Regions from separate parts of the Cytobacillus sp. FSL R5-0377 genome, predicted to be linked through region 1. Evidence: a T-box and tRNA genes for the amino acid it is inferred to sense, from the RefSeq annotation. Region 1 holds a T-box; the other regions hold tRNA genes.
The links. A T-box is a leader RNA that pairs with one kind of tRNA and senses whether it is charged. The one in region 1 lies ahead of proS (proline--tRNA ligase), so its partner is inferred to be a tRNA-Pro.
Positions count from the first base shown of each region.

Region 2: it has a tRNA-Pro gene. The T-box ahead of proS (proline--tRNA ligase) is inferred to sense a tRNA for this amino acid. The anticodon was not compared.
Region 3: it has a tRNA-Pro gene. The T-box ahead of proS (proline--tRNA ligase) is inferred to sense a tRNA for this amino acid. The anticodon was not compared.

Region 1 is NZ_JBBORA010000001.1:1,866,344-1,871,301, reverse strand. Features, by position in the region: gene NSQ49_RS09455 (flavin reductase family protein) at 1-388, shown strand, start outside; gene NSQ49_RS09450 (DUF3291 domain-containing protein) at 708-1,175, opposite strand; gene NSQ49_RS09445 (DUF1284 domain-containing protein) at 1,296-1,712, opposite strand; T-box leader at 2,043-2,257, shown strand; gene proS (proline--tRNA ligase) at 2,313-3,749, shown strand; gene NSQ49_RS09435 (isochorismatase family protein) at 3,992-4,549, shown strand; gene NSQ49_RS09430 (restriction endonuclease) at 4,667-4,958, opposite strand, start outside.
Region 2 is NZ_JBBORA010000001.1:2,199,365-2,204,322, reverse strand. Features, by position in the region: gene NSQ49_RS11305 (Tex family protein) at 1-1,208, shown strand, start outside; gene cmpA (cortex morphogenetic protein CmpA) at 1,374-1,487, opposite strand; gene NSQ49_RS11295 (SprT family protein) at 1,622-2,095, shown strand; tRNA gene NSQ49_RS11290 (tRNA-Asn) at 2,259-2,333, shown strand; tRNA gene NSQ49_RS11285 (tRNA-Ser) at 2,339-2,429, shown strand; tRNA gene NSQ49_RS11280 (tRNA-Glu) at 2,445-2,516, shown strand; tRNA gene NSQ49_RS11275 (tRNA-Gln) at 2,604-2,678, shown strand; tRNA gene NSQ49_RS11270 (tRNA-Lys) at 2,687-2,762, shown strand; tRNA gene NSQ49_RS11265 (tRNA-Leu) at 2,779-2,863, shown strand; tRNA gene NSQ49_RS11260 (tRNA-Leu) at 2,923-3,008, shown strand; tRNA gene NSQ49_RS11255 (tRNA-Arg) at 3,069-3,145, shown strand; tRNA gene NSQ49_RS11250 (tRNA-Pro) at 3,151-3,227, shown strand; tRNA gene NSQ49_RS11245 (tRNA-Gly) at 3,265-3,338, shown strand; rRNA gene NSQ49_RS11240 (16S ribosomal RNA) at 3,433-4,958, shown strand, end outside.
Region 3 is NZ_JBBORA010000001.1:1,975,416-1,980,373, reverse strand. Features, by position in the region: rRNA gene NSQ49_RS10215 (23S ribosomal RNA) at 1-1,097, shown strand, start outside; rRNA gene rrf (5S ribosomal RNA) at 1,236-1,352, shown strand; tRNA gene NSQ49_RS10205 (tRNA-Glu) at 1,377-1,451, shown strand; tRNA gene NSQ49_RS10200 (tRNA-Val) at 1,456-1,531, shown strand; tRNA gene NSQ49_RS10195 (tRNA-Lys) at 1,709-1,784, shown strand; tRNA gene NSQ49_RS10190 (tRNA-Leu) at 1,800-1,884, shown strand; tRNA gene NSQ49_RS10185 (tRNA-Gly) at 1,891-1,965, shown strand; tRNA gene NSQ49_RS10180 (tRNA-Arg) at 1,973-2,049, shown strand; tRNA gene NSQ49_RS10175 (tRNA-Pro) at 2,055-2,131, shown strand; tRNA gene NSQ49_RS10170 (tRNA-Ala) at 2,150-2,225, shown strand; tRNA gene NSQ49_RS10165 (tRNA-Met) at 2,245-2,321, shown strand; tRNA gene NSQ49_RS10160 (tRNA-Ser) at 2,345-2,437, shown strand; tRNA gene NSQ49_RS10155 (tRNA-Met) at 2,538-2,611, shown strand; tRNA gene NSQ49_RS10150 (tRNA-Asp) at 2,615-2,691, shown strand; tRNA gene NSQ49_RS10145 (tRNA-Phe) at 2,862-2,937, shown strand; tRNA gene NSQ49_RS10140 (tRNA-Tyr) at 2,960-3,043, shown strand; tRNA gene NSQ49_RS10135 (tRNA-Trp) at 3,051-3,124, shown strand; tRNA gene NSQ49_RS10130 (tRNA-His) at 3,136-3,211, shown strand; tRNA gene NSQ49_RS10125 (tRNA-Gln) at 3,237-3,311, shown strand; tRNA gene NSQ49_RS10120 (tRNA-Cys) at 3,322-3,395, shown strand; tRNA gene NSQ49_RS10115 (tRNA-Gly) at 3,414-3,487, shown strand; tRNA gene NSQ49_RS10110 (tRNA-Ile) at 3,496-3,572, shown strand; gene NSQ49_RS10105 (hypothetical protein) at 3,656-3,787, opposite strand; gene NSQ49_RS10100 (cytochrome c oxidase subunit 2A) at 4,128-4,268, shown strand; gene NSQ49_RS10095 (cytochrome c oxidase subunit II) at 4,281-4,745, shown strand; gene NSQ49_RS10090 (cbb3-type cytochrome c oxidase subunit I) at 4,760-4,958, shown strand, end outside.

The sequences.
Region 1 (4,958 bases):
CGGCCCCGGCCTCTGGAGGAATGTAGAGGCTTTGGCACCGCTGACAGGCAAGAATCCAGTACCGGAATACAAACGGGATAATTCATTTCGTTTTGAGAGGGATAAATTCTCGGCAGCCTCCCTTAGTAAGCAGGAAGCAGAAATCGTGAAGCCCCTTAGAATCCTGGAATGTCCCCTGCAAATTGAGAGCAGGGTGGAACATATCAGGATTCCGGAGCATGACCCAAGCTTTGCTATCGTAGAAGTAAAAGCATTAAAAGTTCATGCCCATACATCCATCATTATGGAGGATCATCATGTGAACCCCTATGAATGGAGTCCGCTTATTTATAATTTCAGACACTATTACGGACTGGGCGGACATCTTGGGAAGACCTTCAGGGCTTAATCTATTTGAATAGACGAAATCCTTTTTCATATAATGAAGGGCTATTAAAAAAAGAAAGCGCAAAAAGAAACGAAACAATATACTCTGAAGAGCAGGGGGATTCCATGTCAAAATATATATTAGTATTTTCTTCTTATCAGTACTAGTAAGTGCCTTGCTCATTATTATAATGGGTCAGTAAATATGGTCGGAAGCGATTCGGCAGAAGAAGCGGTAAACACATTCGGAATAATTATTGTCTTACTGCTGTCATTAATAATTTCGCAAATGTGTTATTTAATAGAATTGATTAAAAAGAAAAAGTAACTTTCTTTCATAGCTATTTAAGCGAGACCGGCTCCCCAAGTTCATTGAACGGATGCTTAAAGTCAAATGCGAAAGAATCAGGTCCATGCTGGATATAAGTATCATATCTTTTGAAAGCTTCCTTCCAGGAAACATCCGATAATTTATCTGTCCACCATACCACATAATTAGGCTGCCTTTCCGGAAGAGGACCAAACCACTTATTCCTGTCCTGCAATGCTTGCCTATGGCTGCCTGAATAGGTAAACCGGTATAAGGATTGCAGGTCTTGCCATACTGTTAAGGTAAGGATAGGAGTTCTATTGCCCTTAATTTTTTCTTCAGGGAGTTTCACTCTATTAGGATTGAATTCTTTTATAAGCTGCCCGGTTTTAGCGGCCTCTCTCATAACTTGATTTCCTGCTATAAAGAACTCCCTTGAGGCAGGGTGTTCTTCTGGATACTTTAGCTGACCAACTGTCAAAATTGCCGCAAATGCCACGAAATTCCCTCAATTTATTTCTTTTTTCTACCTATATTCCGGAAAGAATAGACTAATGCCTGAATGGAGGGATAAATAAATGGATGCTGCCATTTTTAAGAAAAGTATTCTAATAGAGGCTTACTTTACTTCCCTTAAACCCTGCCCTTCAAGAATATCCCGAATGCCTTCTTCACAGACTCCATAAGAGCGCCAGGAACAAGTTTCGCAGACAGTCTGTATATCTGAGGGAAGAGCATGCTTCCGGATGTTTAATTCAATGTCCTGCCAGTACAGAATTTGCCCGATATGAAGCCCTAATTTCTCTAGAATAACAGCATCTCTTTCGTAAATATTATCGTGTTCACAATGGTATTCACCTGAGTTGGGATACTTTTCACACAAATGATCCGGCCCTTTTACTAGCTGTATCCATGTCCTGGGATTGTCTCTCAAGGTTTTATGCATACGTGTCATATTTTCCGCGTATTCCCGGGAATAGCCCATTCCCCGATAGCCCAAAAGACAGAAGAGATGATGGCCGCGCAGCTTAAACATAAAATCCCCCCATAAAATATAAAGGTTAACTAAAATGGTTTGAAGGTTAACACATTTATTTATATTATCATATCAAACTATTTTTTCCAGATCGACTTTATGAACAATGATGGAAATGTTGAGAAATAGGAATATAAAACAGAGTAGAAGGTTAACTTTTAAATTAAGCTGACGCTCATTATTGTTCCGGTTGTGTATGGATTATTTTTCCTGAAGACGTCTAAGATAGAGAGAAGATCTGAGGGGAAATAGTTGGAAGGGACGGTTAGGCAGGAATTTATTTCTGCCTGTATTGAATTACTCATCACAAGTTGGTATATTATCATATATATGTAATCAATGATGTGATCAAGTAAATAAGGATTGTGAAACAGAAAATATAGCCTGGGCTGAGAGCTATATCACCCCTCCTTATTGAAACCTGCCACGGAGATGTTAGGAAAAAGCTAACCGGGTCGTTTCGTTATTAACGATTAGAGGGCTTTAAATTTTGTAAAGCCGAACTAAGGTGGTACCGCGTCTATCAGCATAAAGACGTCCTTTTGAAGGACTCTTTATGCTTTTTTTATTCTAAAAAAATACTTTCAGGAGGAAAAGAAGATGTCTCAAAACACCAATAATTTTTCAAAGTGGTATCTGGAAACGATACAAAAAGCAGATTTATTTGATTACACCCCTGTTCGCGGGTGTATCGCCTTTAAGCCTGATGGCTATGAAATTTGGGAGCATATTCAGGCAGAGATGGATAAGCGTTTTAAGGAAACCGGCCACCGCAATGCCTATTTTCCGATGCTGATTCCGGAGAACTTTTTTCAAAAGGAAAAGGATCACATTGAAGGATTCTCGCCTGAGCTTCCTTGGATCACAGAAGCGGCTGGAGAAAAGCTGGAGGAGCGTCTGGCACTGCGTCCAACTTCTGAAACGATGATTGGACATTTATATTCCGATTGGATTAAAAGCTACCGGGATCTGCCGGTCTTAATCAATCAATGGGCAAATGTATTCCGCTGGGAGAAGAAAACTCTTCCTTTCATCCGCACATCTGAATTTTTATGGCAAGAAGGCCATACAGCACATGTGGACGAAGAAGATGCGCGCAAGGAAACAATGCAGATGCTTGAAATCTATAAAGAAGTGGTTGAAGGTTTGCTAGCGATTCCGGTTTATGATGGACAAAAAACTCCATCCGAGCGCTTTGCCGGTGCAGTTGATACGTTTAGCATTGAAGCAATGATGAAGGATGGAAAAGCCGTGCAGGCGGGGACTTCCCACTACCTGGGCACAAAATTTGCCGAAGCCTTTGATATCAAATATTTGAACAAAGAAAATAAACATACGTTTGTTCACACCACATCATGGGGTACATCGACACGGTTAATCGGCTCTGTCATCATGGTTCATGGTGATGAACAAGGTCTTGTGCTGCCTCCAAGAATAGCACCGACTCAAGTGGTGCTGATTCCAGTTGGCCCATGGAAAAAGAACCCTGCGATTATGGAGAAATTGGATGAAATCTTTGCTGCATTAAAGGCAGAAGGAATCCGCGTACGCCTTGATGACTCCGATCAATCACCAGGCTATAAATTTAATGAGTGGGAGCTAAAAGGCGTACCTGTCCGCATCGAGCTTGGTCCTCGTGATTTAGACCAGAATCAAGGCTTAATGAAGGCACGAGATCTTGGGGATAAAGTGGCTGTATCGCTTGATTCGGTTATCGAAAGCATCAAAAAAGAGCTTGAAACCATGCAAACTCGTTTATTAGAAAAAGCTAAAGCATTCCGTGCAGAGCATTCGCACACACATATTGATACAATCGAGCAATTAGAACAGCACATTGCCCAATCAGAACAAAATGATGCCATCCCAGGCTGGATCTTAGCCGGATGGTGCGGTGATGACGCCTGTGAAGAAAGTGTAAAAGAAAAAACAAAATTCACAACACGAAACATTCCGTTCAACCCGCCGTCCACTAAGGATACATGCATCCATTGTGGAAAAGAAGCGAAGCATACCGTATGGTTTGCCCGGGCTTACTAAGCTGGGAATTGGAATATTGAACTTAGGCCGCCTTACTCAGGCGGCCTATTTTTTTTGATTCATAGCTTACGAAATTCATTTTTTTGCTTTGGTTATTCTGTTATAATCAAATATATCTAAAAATTTAGATAATTTTAGCTGTATTGAGGAGGAAGATAATATGAGAAATAAATATATTGGCGTGAAAGCACTAGGAGAATATTTCTGAGAAAAATTTAAAGGTGTTGAAAGGGGAAAATTAATTGAATCAAACCTTATTGATTATTGATGCTCAGCAGGAGTTAATTGATGGGAACCTGGAAGAGAGTGCTGTTTTTAATAAAGAGAACCTTATCGGGAATATCAATACAGTGATCGAAAAAGCAAAACAATCAGGTGTTCCAGTTGTCGCTGTAAGGGATCTGGAAGTTGCGGAAGGGAAAGGAAAAGGATTTCAGGTTCACGGAGATATTAAATTGCCTGCAGAAACAAAGTGCTTTGATAAAACAGCAACCAATTCATTTCATGGAACAGGACTGCTGGATCACCTGAAATCTCAAGAGGTCAGGCATGTTGTTATAATGGGCTGTAAAACTCAGCATTGTATAGACAGTGCTGTTAGAACCGCAACAATCAGCGGATTGGATGTTACATTAGTAGGTGATGGGCATTCAACAACGGACAGCGATGCTTTAACTGCTGAGCAAATTATTAAGCATCATAATGAAACACTTCACGGCCATTACAATGTGGAACACTTTTCAGTTGTCAGAAATGCAGAGGAAGATCTGTTCCATCCGATACATGATTCTTATAGGTAAAATGAAATTATAGCCAAGAGATATTTCACCTTAACGTCCAAAAAAATTGGATGTTAAGGTGAAAATCCATATCTTCAAATGTAGAAGTGTGAAGGAATCTCCTGAATATCAAGGAGCCTATCCCCGAATTTTTTCCTCTTTTTTTGCTTTTAGTATCCAGTCTATGAATTGTTCCCGGTCGAATAAGCGGATCTTGTTTGCTTTAGCAAATTCAATTGCTTGAGTGGTGAAACGCTCGTTTGTGATAACCCAGCATTCAGAAGCCTCATAAGTATCCATTTGTTTTAAAGTTTTTTGGACAAGGCGAATACCGATTTCTCTTTTATGGCTTTTGACTTTTACAATCGCTTGGCTGCCTGTTGGGAGGGTTAGTAAAAAACTGATATCCGGGTTCTCATCACTCGGCTTT
Region 2 (4,958 bases), 330 kb from region 1:
AGGTTGTACTTGGGGTGGACCCTGCCTACAGAACAGGCTGCAAGCTGGCTGTTGTGGATGAAACAGGGAAAGTACTTGATATCGGAGTCATTTATCCGCATCCGCCGGTTTCCAAAACGAATCAGGCGCGGGAGAAAGTAATTCAAATTCTAAAATCCTATAAAGTAAAAATGGTTGCCATTGGCAATGGGACCGCTTCAAGGGAAACTGAACAGTTCATCGCAGATATATTAAAGGACATGGATGAGGAAATATTCTATCTGATTGTCAATGAAGCAGGGGCGAGCGTATATTCTGCCTCAGACCTTGCCAGAGAAGAATTTCCTGACTTACAGGTGGAAGAAAGAAGTGCTGTTTCAATCGCCCGGCGCCTCCAGGATCCTCTTGCAGAGTTGGTTAAAATAGATCCGAAATCAGTCGGGGTTGGTCAATATCAGCATGACGTATCCCAGAAAAAGCTGTCAGAATCCCTGGCTTTTGTAGTAGAAACTGCGGTAAACCAGGTGGGCGTCAATGTAAATACAGCTTCATCTTCATTACTGCAGCATGTAGCCGGTTTGTCAAAAACGGTTGCCTTAAATATTATTAAAAAACGGGATGAGGAAGGAAAGTTTACGGACCGCAAGCAATTGAAGAAAATTCCGCGGCTTGGTGCCAAAACATATGAACAGGCAATCGGCTTCCTGCGGATTATCGATGGAAAGGAACCTCTGGACCGTACTGGCATCCACCCGGAAACATATGCAGAAGTAAATAAATTGCTTACTACTCTAGGCTTTAAATCAAATGATCTTGGATCGCCATCGCTAAGAGAAGCGCTTAAAGGAATTGATATCTCTCAGACAGCCCGGGAGCTTGAGATTGGAGAGCTGACACTGAAAGATATCATAGACGCATTAATGAGACCGGAAAGGGATCCGCGAGATGAGCTGCCAAAGCCCCTTTTGAAAAAAGAAGTTCTAAAGCTTGAAGACCTGCAGGAAGGAATGGAACTGCAAGGGACAGTGCGGAATGTTGTAGACTTCGGGGCCTTTGTCGATATTGGAGTCAAACAGGACGGACTTGTTCATATTTCCAAGCTCAGCCGCAAATTTGTCAAACATCCGCTGGACGTCGTTTCCGTTGGTGATGTGGTAACAGTCTGGGTTGACTCTGTCGACAAGCACAAGGGAAGAGTCGCTTTAACAATGCTGGGCCATTCTAATTAATAAAAGCTAATAGCTTTAAAGTTCATTCGAGCCATAAGCCAAATCACTATTTATTGCGTGATTTGGCTTATGCTTTTTATGGATTATAATAAATGAGTTAGATTGTATAAGGACATCCTGGCATAGTCATTACCGCGGGGTTTCGATGAATTGAACTCCGGCTTTTTATGAGCAGTGTTTCTTTCGATAGAAAAACCAGCACTGATTCAGCAGTTTGATCTGATAGCGGTCTTTTTCATAAAAAGCACGCTGGATTTGATTTTGAAACCATACAGGCATAAGATGACCTCCCATTAATTGAATTCTGACAAAGGCTCCCTGGGCTGAAAGGCGGATTCAGAGCTGTAAAAGGTATATATAATGTATGCTATAATAGGTTGTCATGTTTACGATAAGAGAGGAAAAACATTGCGATGAATGACCAGGATCTTCAGACACTTGTTGAAAAGATATCATTAGAAAGCTTTGGCAAGCCCTTTTGCCACCGGGCATATTTTAATTCACGCCTAAAATCCACTGGCGGAAGATATATGCTGAATACCCATCATGTAGAAATAAACAAAAAGTATTTTGAACAGCTTGGTCTCGAAGAGTTGGAAGGAATTATTAAACACGAGCTATGTCATTATCATTTGCACTTGGAAGGAAAAGGATACAAACATCGTGATCAGGACTTCAGAATGTTAATGAAGAAAGTTGGAGCACCCCGATTTTGTGCAGCCTTGCCTGATCGTCCGAAAACAAACAGATCTGCTAAGGTTCTTGTTTATGTGTGCAAAGATTGCGGCCAAGTCTTTCAGAGAAAAAGAAAAGTTAATACTCAAAAGTATGTCTGCGGAAAATGCAAAGGGAAATTAAAATTTAAAAAAGAGTTGACATTAGAATAGGTACACATTATATTTAATAATTGTCGCAGGTCAAAATCGGACAAACGGCTAATAAATTCTCTTAAAAAATATGCTTGACTTTTATAGCCCATGTCCTTATAATATGAAGAGTCGATAAGAAGTTAACTGTTTTATCGATTAAGATTATTATTGTTTATATTATTCCGCAGTAGCTCAGTGGTAGAGCATTCGGCTGTTAACCGAACGGTCGCAGGTTCGAATCCTGCCTGCGGAGCCATTTTTGGGGAAGTACTCAAGTGGCTGAAGAGGCGCCCCTGCTAAGGGTGTAGGTCGCGTAAGCGGCGCGAGGGTTCAAATCCCTCCTTCTCCGCCAGAATATTCTAACAACGGCCCGTTGGTCAAGCGGTTAAGACACCGCCCTTTCACGGCGGTAACACGGGTTCGAATCCCGTACGGGTCACTTTTTTATTTCCGGCCGTTAACACGCTTGCCTGTCACGCAGGAGAATCGCGGGTTCGATTCGCGTCGGGATCGCCATTTTAATTATTGGGCTATAGCCAAGCGGTAAGGCACCGGACTTTGACTCCGTCACTCGCAGGTTCGAATCCTGCTAGCCCAGCCATTTTTAATGAGCCATTAGCTCAGTCGGTAGAGCATCTGACTTTTAATCAGAGGGTCGAAGGTTCGAGTCCTTCATGGCTCACCATTTTTAATTTTATATTGCGGGTGTGGCGGAATTGGCAGACGCACCAGACTTAGGATCTGGCGCCGCAAGGCGTGGGGGTTCGACTCCCTTCACCCGCACCATTAATTACCATTGAATTAAGTATAACGTTTTGGTATGATGTTACTTGTCGCTTAATTAAGCGGTCGTGGCGGAATGGCAGACGCGCTAGGTTGAGGGCCTAGTGGGGGCAACCCCGTGGAGGTTCAAGTCCTCTCGGCCGCACCAAAAAAAGCTGTTGACTTTCATAACTGAAGTTGCTATAATATAAGAGTTGCTTTAAAACGTGCGCCCGTAGCTCAATTGGATAGAGCGTTTGACTACGGATCAAAAGGTTAGGGGTTCGACTCCTCTCGGGCGCGCCATATTACGGGGAGTAGCTCAGCTTGGTAGAGCACTTGGTTTGGGACCAAGGGGTCGCAGGTTCGAATCCTGTCTTCCCGACCATTCGGGATACAATAATTATATATATATATATATATATGCGGGTGTAGTTTAGTGGTAAAACCTCAGCCTTCCAAGCTGATGATGAGGGTTCGATTCCCTTCACCCGCTCCAAACTTACTGATTGATCTTTGAAAACTGAACGAACAAAACGTCAACGTTTAATCATTAGTCTTTTTCGAAAAGACAATCGAGCTATATCAACTCTTATATGGAGAGTTTGATCCTGGCTCAGGACGAACGCTGGCGGCGTGCCTAATACATGCAAGTCGAGCGGACTGATGGGAGCTTGCTCCCTGAAGTCAGCGGCGGACGGGTGAGTAACACGTGGGCAACCTGCCTGTAAGACTGGGATAACTCCGGGAAACCGGGGCTAATACCGGATAACTCTTTCCCTCACATGAGGGAAAGCTGAAAGATGGTTTCGGCTATCACTTACAGATGGGCCCGCGGCGCATTAGCTAGTTGGTGAGGTAACGGCTCACCAAGGCGACGATGCGTAGCCGACCTGAGAGGGTGATCGGCCACACTGGGACTGAGACACGGCCCAGACTCCTACGGGAGGCGAGTAGGGAATCTTCCGCAATGGACGAAAGTCTGACGGAGCAACGCCGCGTGAGTGATGAAGGTTTTCGGATCGTAAAACTCTGTTGTCAGGGAAGAACAAGTACCGGAGTAACTGCCGGTACCTTGACGGTACCTGACCAGAAAGCCACGGCTAACTACGTGCCAGCGCCCGCGGTAATACGTAGGTGGCAAGCGTTGTCCGGAATTATTGGGCGTAAAGCGCGCGCAGGCGGTTCCTCAAGTCTGATGTGAAAGCCCCCGCTCAACCGGGGAGGGTCATTGGAAACTGGGGAACTTGAGTGCAGAAGAGAAGAGTGGAATTCCACGTGTAGCGGTGAAATGCGTAGAGATGTGGAGGAACACCAGTGGCGAAGGCGACTCTTTGGTCTGTAACTGACGCTGAGGCGCGAAAGCGTGGGGAGCAAACAGGATTAGATACCCTGGTAGTCCACGCCGTAAACGATGAGTGCTAAGTGTTAGAGGGTTTCCGCCCTTTAGTGTTTGCGGCAAACGCATTAAGCACTCCGCCTGGGGAGTACGGCCGCAAGGCTGAAACTCAAAGGAATTGACGGGGGCCCGCACAAGCGGTGGAGCATGTGGTTTAATTCGAAGCAACGCGAAGAACCTTACCAGGTCTTGACATCCCCTGACAACCCTAGAGATAGGGCGTTCCCCTTCGGGGGACAGGGTGACAGGTGGTGCATGGTTGTCGTCAGCTCGTGTCGTGAGATGTTGGGTTAAGTCCCGCAACGAGCGCAACCCTTGATCTTAGTTGCCAGCATTCAGTTGGGCACTCTAAGGTGACTGCCGGTGACAAACCGGAGGAAGGTGGGGATGACGTCAAATCATCATGCCCCTTATGACCTGGGCTACACACGTGCTACAATGGATGGTACAAAGGGCCGCAAAACCGCGAGGTTAAGCGAATCCCATAAAACCATTCTCAGTTCGGATTGCAGGCCGCAACTCGCCTGCATGAAGCCGGAATCGCTAGTAATCGCGGATCAGCATGCCGCGGTGAATACGTTCCCGGGCCTTGTACACACCGCCCGTCACACCACGAGAGTTTGTAACACCCGAAGTCGGTGGGGTAACCTTTTGGAGCCAGCCGCCTAAGGTGGGACAGATGATTGGGGTGAAGTCGTAACAAGGTAGCCGTATCGGAAG
Region 3 (4,958 bases), 110 kb from region 1:
GCCGCAAGGCGAAGTATAGGGGCTGACGCCTGCCCGGTGCTGGAAGGTTAAGAGGAGAGGTTAGCGCAAGCGAAGCTTTGAATCGAAGCCCCAGTAAACGGCGGCCGTAACTATAACGGTCCTAAGGTAGCGAAATTCCTTGTCGGGTAAGTTCCGACCCGCACGAAAGGCGTAACGATCTGGGCACTGTCTCAACGAGAGACTCGGTGAAATTATAGTACCTGTGAAGATGCAGGTTACCCGCGACAGGACGGAAAGACCCCGTGGAGCTTTACTGTAGCCTGATATTGAATTTTGGTACAGCTTGTACAGGATAGGTAGGAGCCTGAGAAGCCGGAGCGCCAGCTTCGGTGGAGGCGTCGGTGGGATACTACCCTGGCTGTATTGAAATTCTAACCCGCGCCCCTTATCGGGGCGGGAGACAGTGTCAGGTGGGCAGTTTGACTGGGGCGGTCGCCTCCTAAAAAGTAACGGAGGCGCCCAAAGGTTCCCTCAGAATGGTTGGAAATCATTCGCAGAGTGTAAAGGCACAAGGGAGCTTGACTGCGAGACCTACAAGTCGAGCAGGGACGAAAGTCGGGCTTAGTGATCCGGTGGTTCCGCATGGAAGGGCCATCGCTCAACGGATAAAAGCTACCCCGGGGATAACAGGCTTATCTCCCCCAAGAGTCCACATCGACGGGGAGGTTTGGCACCTCGATGTCGGCTCATCGCATCCTGGGGCTGTAGTCGGTCCCAAGGGTTGGGCTGTTCGCCCATTAAAGCGGTACGCGAGCTGGGTTCAGAACGTCGTGAGACAGTTCGGTCCCTATCCGTCGTGGGCGCAGGAAATTTGAGAGGAGCTGTCCTTAGTACGAGAGGACCGGGATGGACGCACCGCTGGTGTACCAGTTGTCTTGCCAAAGGCATCGCTGGGTAGCTATGTGCGGAAGGGATAAGTGCTGAAAGCATCTAAGCATGAAGCCCCCCTCGAGATGAGATTTCCCATAGCGTCAAGCTAGTAAGATCCCTGAAAGATGATCAGGTTGATAGGTCAGAGGTGGAAGCGTGGCGACATGTGGAGCTGACTGATACTAATCGATCGAGGACTTAACCAAAATGAAAAGCGGAGGCGACTGTTCAACTTCGAGAGAAGTTAGGAGCCGAAGCTAGACAAGTCATTGGTGAATACTCGGCAAAATGCTTCTTCATACATTATCTAGTTTTGAGGGAACGAAGTTTCTTCAACCAAATAGTCCGGTGGCGATAGCGAGAAGGTCACACCCGTTCCCATACCGAACACGGAAGTTAAGCTTCTCAGCGCCGATGGTAGTTGGGGGCTGTCCCCCTGTGAGAGTAGGACGCTGCCGGGCAACCCTGTTTGGGTAACTTTATATGGCCCCTTGGTCAAGCGGTTAAGACACCGCCCTTTCACGGCGGTAACACGGGTTCGAATCCCGTAGGGGTCACCACTTTGGAGGATTAGCTCAGCTGGGAGAGCATCTGCCTTACAAGCAGAGGGTCGGCGGTTCGATCCCGTCATCCTCCACCATAACTCCTGAATGAGCAAAATGCTCTTCAAAGAGGTATGAGCCATTAGCTCAGTCGGTAGAGCAGATTGCAGCATCAGTGAGATTCATCATCTGAATAGCAATCTGTGACAAAGCACGCAGGGCTTTGGAACATCTGACCTGGAAGTTTCAGGATTTAGGCAACGTAATTTTAGTGAGAGCCATTAGCTCAGTCGGTAGAGCATCTGACTTTTAATCAGAGGGTCGAAGGTTCGAGTCCTTCATGGCTCACCATTTTAATTTCATATTGCGGGTGTGGCGGAATTGGCAGACGCACCAGACTTAGGATCTGGCGCCGCAAGGCGTGGGGGTTCGACTCCCTTCACCCGCACCATTTTAAGCGGAAGTAGTTCAGTGGTAGAACATCACCTTGCCAAGGTGGGGGTCGCGGGTTCGAATCCCGTCTTCCGCTCCATTATTTTGCGCCCGTAGCTCAATTGGATAGAGCGTTTGACTACGGATCAAAAGGTTAGGGGTTCGACTCCTCTCGGGCGCGCCATATTACGGGGAGTAGCTCAGCTTGGTAGAGCACTTGGTTTGGGACCAAGGGGTCGCAGGTTCGAATCCTGTCTTCCCGACCAGCGACACTTCTTTTACATGGGGCCTTAGCTCAGCTGGGAGAGCGCCTGCTTTGCACGCAGGAGGTCAGCGGTTCGATCCCGCTAGGCTCCACCATAAAATATATAATCATTTCGGCGGTGTAGCTCAGCTGGCTAGAGCGTACGGTTCATACCCGTGAGGTCGGGGGTTCGATCCCCTCCGCCGCTACCAATATGATTATCTTATACAACATTGGAGGAATACCCAAGTCCGGCTGAAGGGATCGGTCTTGAAAACCGACAGGCGGGTCAAACCGCGCAGGGGTTCGAATCCCCTTTCCTCCTCCATATTTTCTTTAATATTATTGTCGCGGGGCGGTTATATCACCGAATAAGCTGCGATGAAATGCTTGATGTGAGCATAGACAAATCACATAAATAATACTATCGCGGGGTGGAGCAGTCCGGTAGCTCGTCGGGCTCATAACCCGAAGGTCGCAGGTTCAAATCCTGCCCCCGCAATCCGGTCCGGTAGTTCAGTTGGTTAGAATGCCTGCCTGTCACGCAGGAGGTCGCGGGTTCGAGTCCCGTCCGGACCGCCATTTTTACAAAGAGATATAAGCTTTGGCTCAGTAGCTCAGTCGGTAGAGGATTTTAAAAGAATGCAGCTGCGAAGCTTTTCATCATCGAATAGCATGCTTTTAAAATCTGCGACAAAGAACGCATGGCTTTGAAGCACATTTATTTAGATTTAGGGATATAATATTATTTTGGCTCAGTAGCTCAGTCGGTAGAGCAAAGGACTGAAAATCCTTGTGTCGGCGGTTCGATTCCGTCCTGAGCCACCATTTTCTTAGTCTTTACAGACTTGGAGGGGTAGCGAAGTGGCTAAACGCGGCGGACTGTAAATCCGCTCCTTCGGGTTCGGCAGTTCGAATCTGCCCCCCTCCACCATTGATATAGGGGTATAGTTTAATGGTAAAACGAAGGTCTCCAAAACCTTTGATGTGGGTTCGATTCCTACTACCCCTGCCAGTAGGATAGTGGCGGTTGTGGCGAAGTGGTTAACGCATCGGATTGTGGCTCCGACATTCGTGGGTTCGATTCCCATCAATCGCCCCATTATTCTTTTAAATTGCATTATTATTGGGCTATAGCCAAGCGGTAAGGCACCGGACTTTGACTCCGTCACTCGCAGGTTCGAATCCTGCTAGCCCAGCCATTTTTTTTAAGGCAGCATAGCCAAGTGGTAAGGCAGAGGTCTGCAAAACCTCCATCCCCGGTTCAAATCCGGGTGTTGCCTCCAACTTATATTCCTTACAAAGCGGGTGTAGTTTAGTGGTAAAACCTCAGCCTTCCAAGCTGATGATGAGGGTTCGATTCCCTTCACCCGCTCCAACACATATGGGCCTATAGCTCAGCTGGTTAGAGCGCACGCCTGATAAGCGTGAGGTCGATGGTTCGAGTCCATTTAGGCCCACCATTATACATACCATTTTCAAACTAATTCCAATAGGGATTAGTTTTTTTATATATGTGAAACTTCTTGAGTTTAGTCTGGCCATTCTAATTTTCGTTTATATTATCTTCTAAATCTTTCACTCTCTTTTCAAGTTTCTTAACTTTACCATCTGAAAATAATGCAAAAGAGAACGCACCCGCAGCTAATGAAAAAGCTAAAATCACGAAAGCATCCAAAATAGTCACCCCAATTTTAATTAATTTCTTAACTTGCGTTTAGTTTAAGAACAATAGTTTACATCCCTCAAAATCATTTTAACATAAAATACCATCTTACAAGCTTGAAATTCTATGATCATTATAGGACTTCTGGTAAGTGACTTTTTGTGAACTATTTGTGAACCTATATGCTTACCAGAGCACTGTTCAATAGAGATAACCCTTGGTACTACAGTGTTTAACCAAAATTGCAGGCCTTTTGCTTTGAAGATATATGAAAAAAGTGTGATTCAATTCACTTTTATGAAAACCCTTCTCAACTATGATGTAGGTAACAAAGCTAAGGAGCTGATGGAAGGTGGATGCACGAAAAGTGAACCAGAGCAGTTCAAAGGAACATAACTCTCTAAAGGGTACGTTCTTTTCAGTTACAGTTGTAGGGCTTGGGATCTTTGTTACTTATTTAATAGTGTATGGCCTGTATATGGCCAGATTATAGGGGGGATACAAAATGATGCATCGGTCAGAGAAGATATGGCTGATTCTAAGCTTTGGGATGATTATTGGATTCATGCTGATTACGGGCTACCAGACATTCGCCCTGGAGCTGGGGCCGCCGAGCTATGGAGAGCGAATTGATCCGCAGAAAGTGGATGAAACAGCACCGTTCGATAATCCAGGGATTAAGAAGATAGGCGAGAAAGAGTATGAAGTAGTCATGACGCTTCAGGTATTCAGCTTTACCCCAAATGAAATTGAGGTGCCTGCCGGATCAACAGTTCATTTTACATTGACGTCAAAAGATGTCGTTCATGGGTTTCAGGTTGCAGAAACTAACTTAAATGCTATGGTAGTACCTGGCTATGTACAAAAGATCACTCAGAAATTTGATAAGCCAGGTGAATATTTAGTACTTTGCAATGAGTACTGCGGTGCGGGCCATCAGATGATGAGCACGACCATTACGGTGAAATAAAGGGGTGATAGACAGTGGAAACAGTTATTAAGCAATCTGGAAGAACACAAGTTATTAAGGATAAAGCAAATAAAATTATGGGAATTAGCCTTGAGGATGCAAAATTAACGAAATCATATTTATCTGTTGCTTTCCTGGCCATCCTTTTGGGAGGAATACTTGGATTGCTGCAAGGCCTGAATCGGGCTGGAATGTTTGAATTGCCGGCATGGC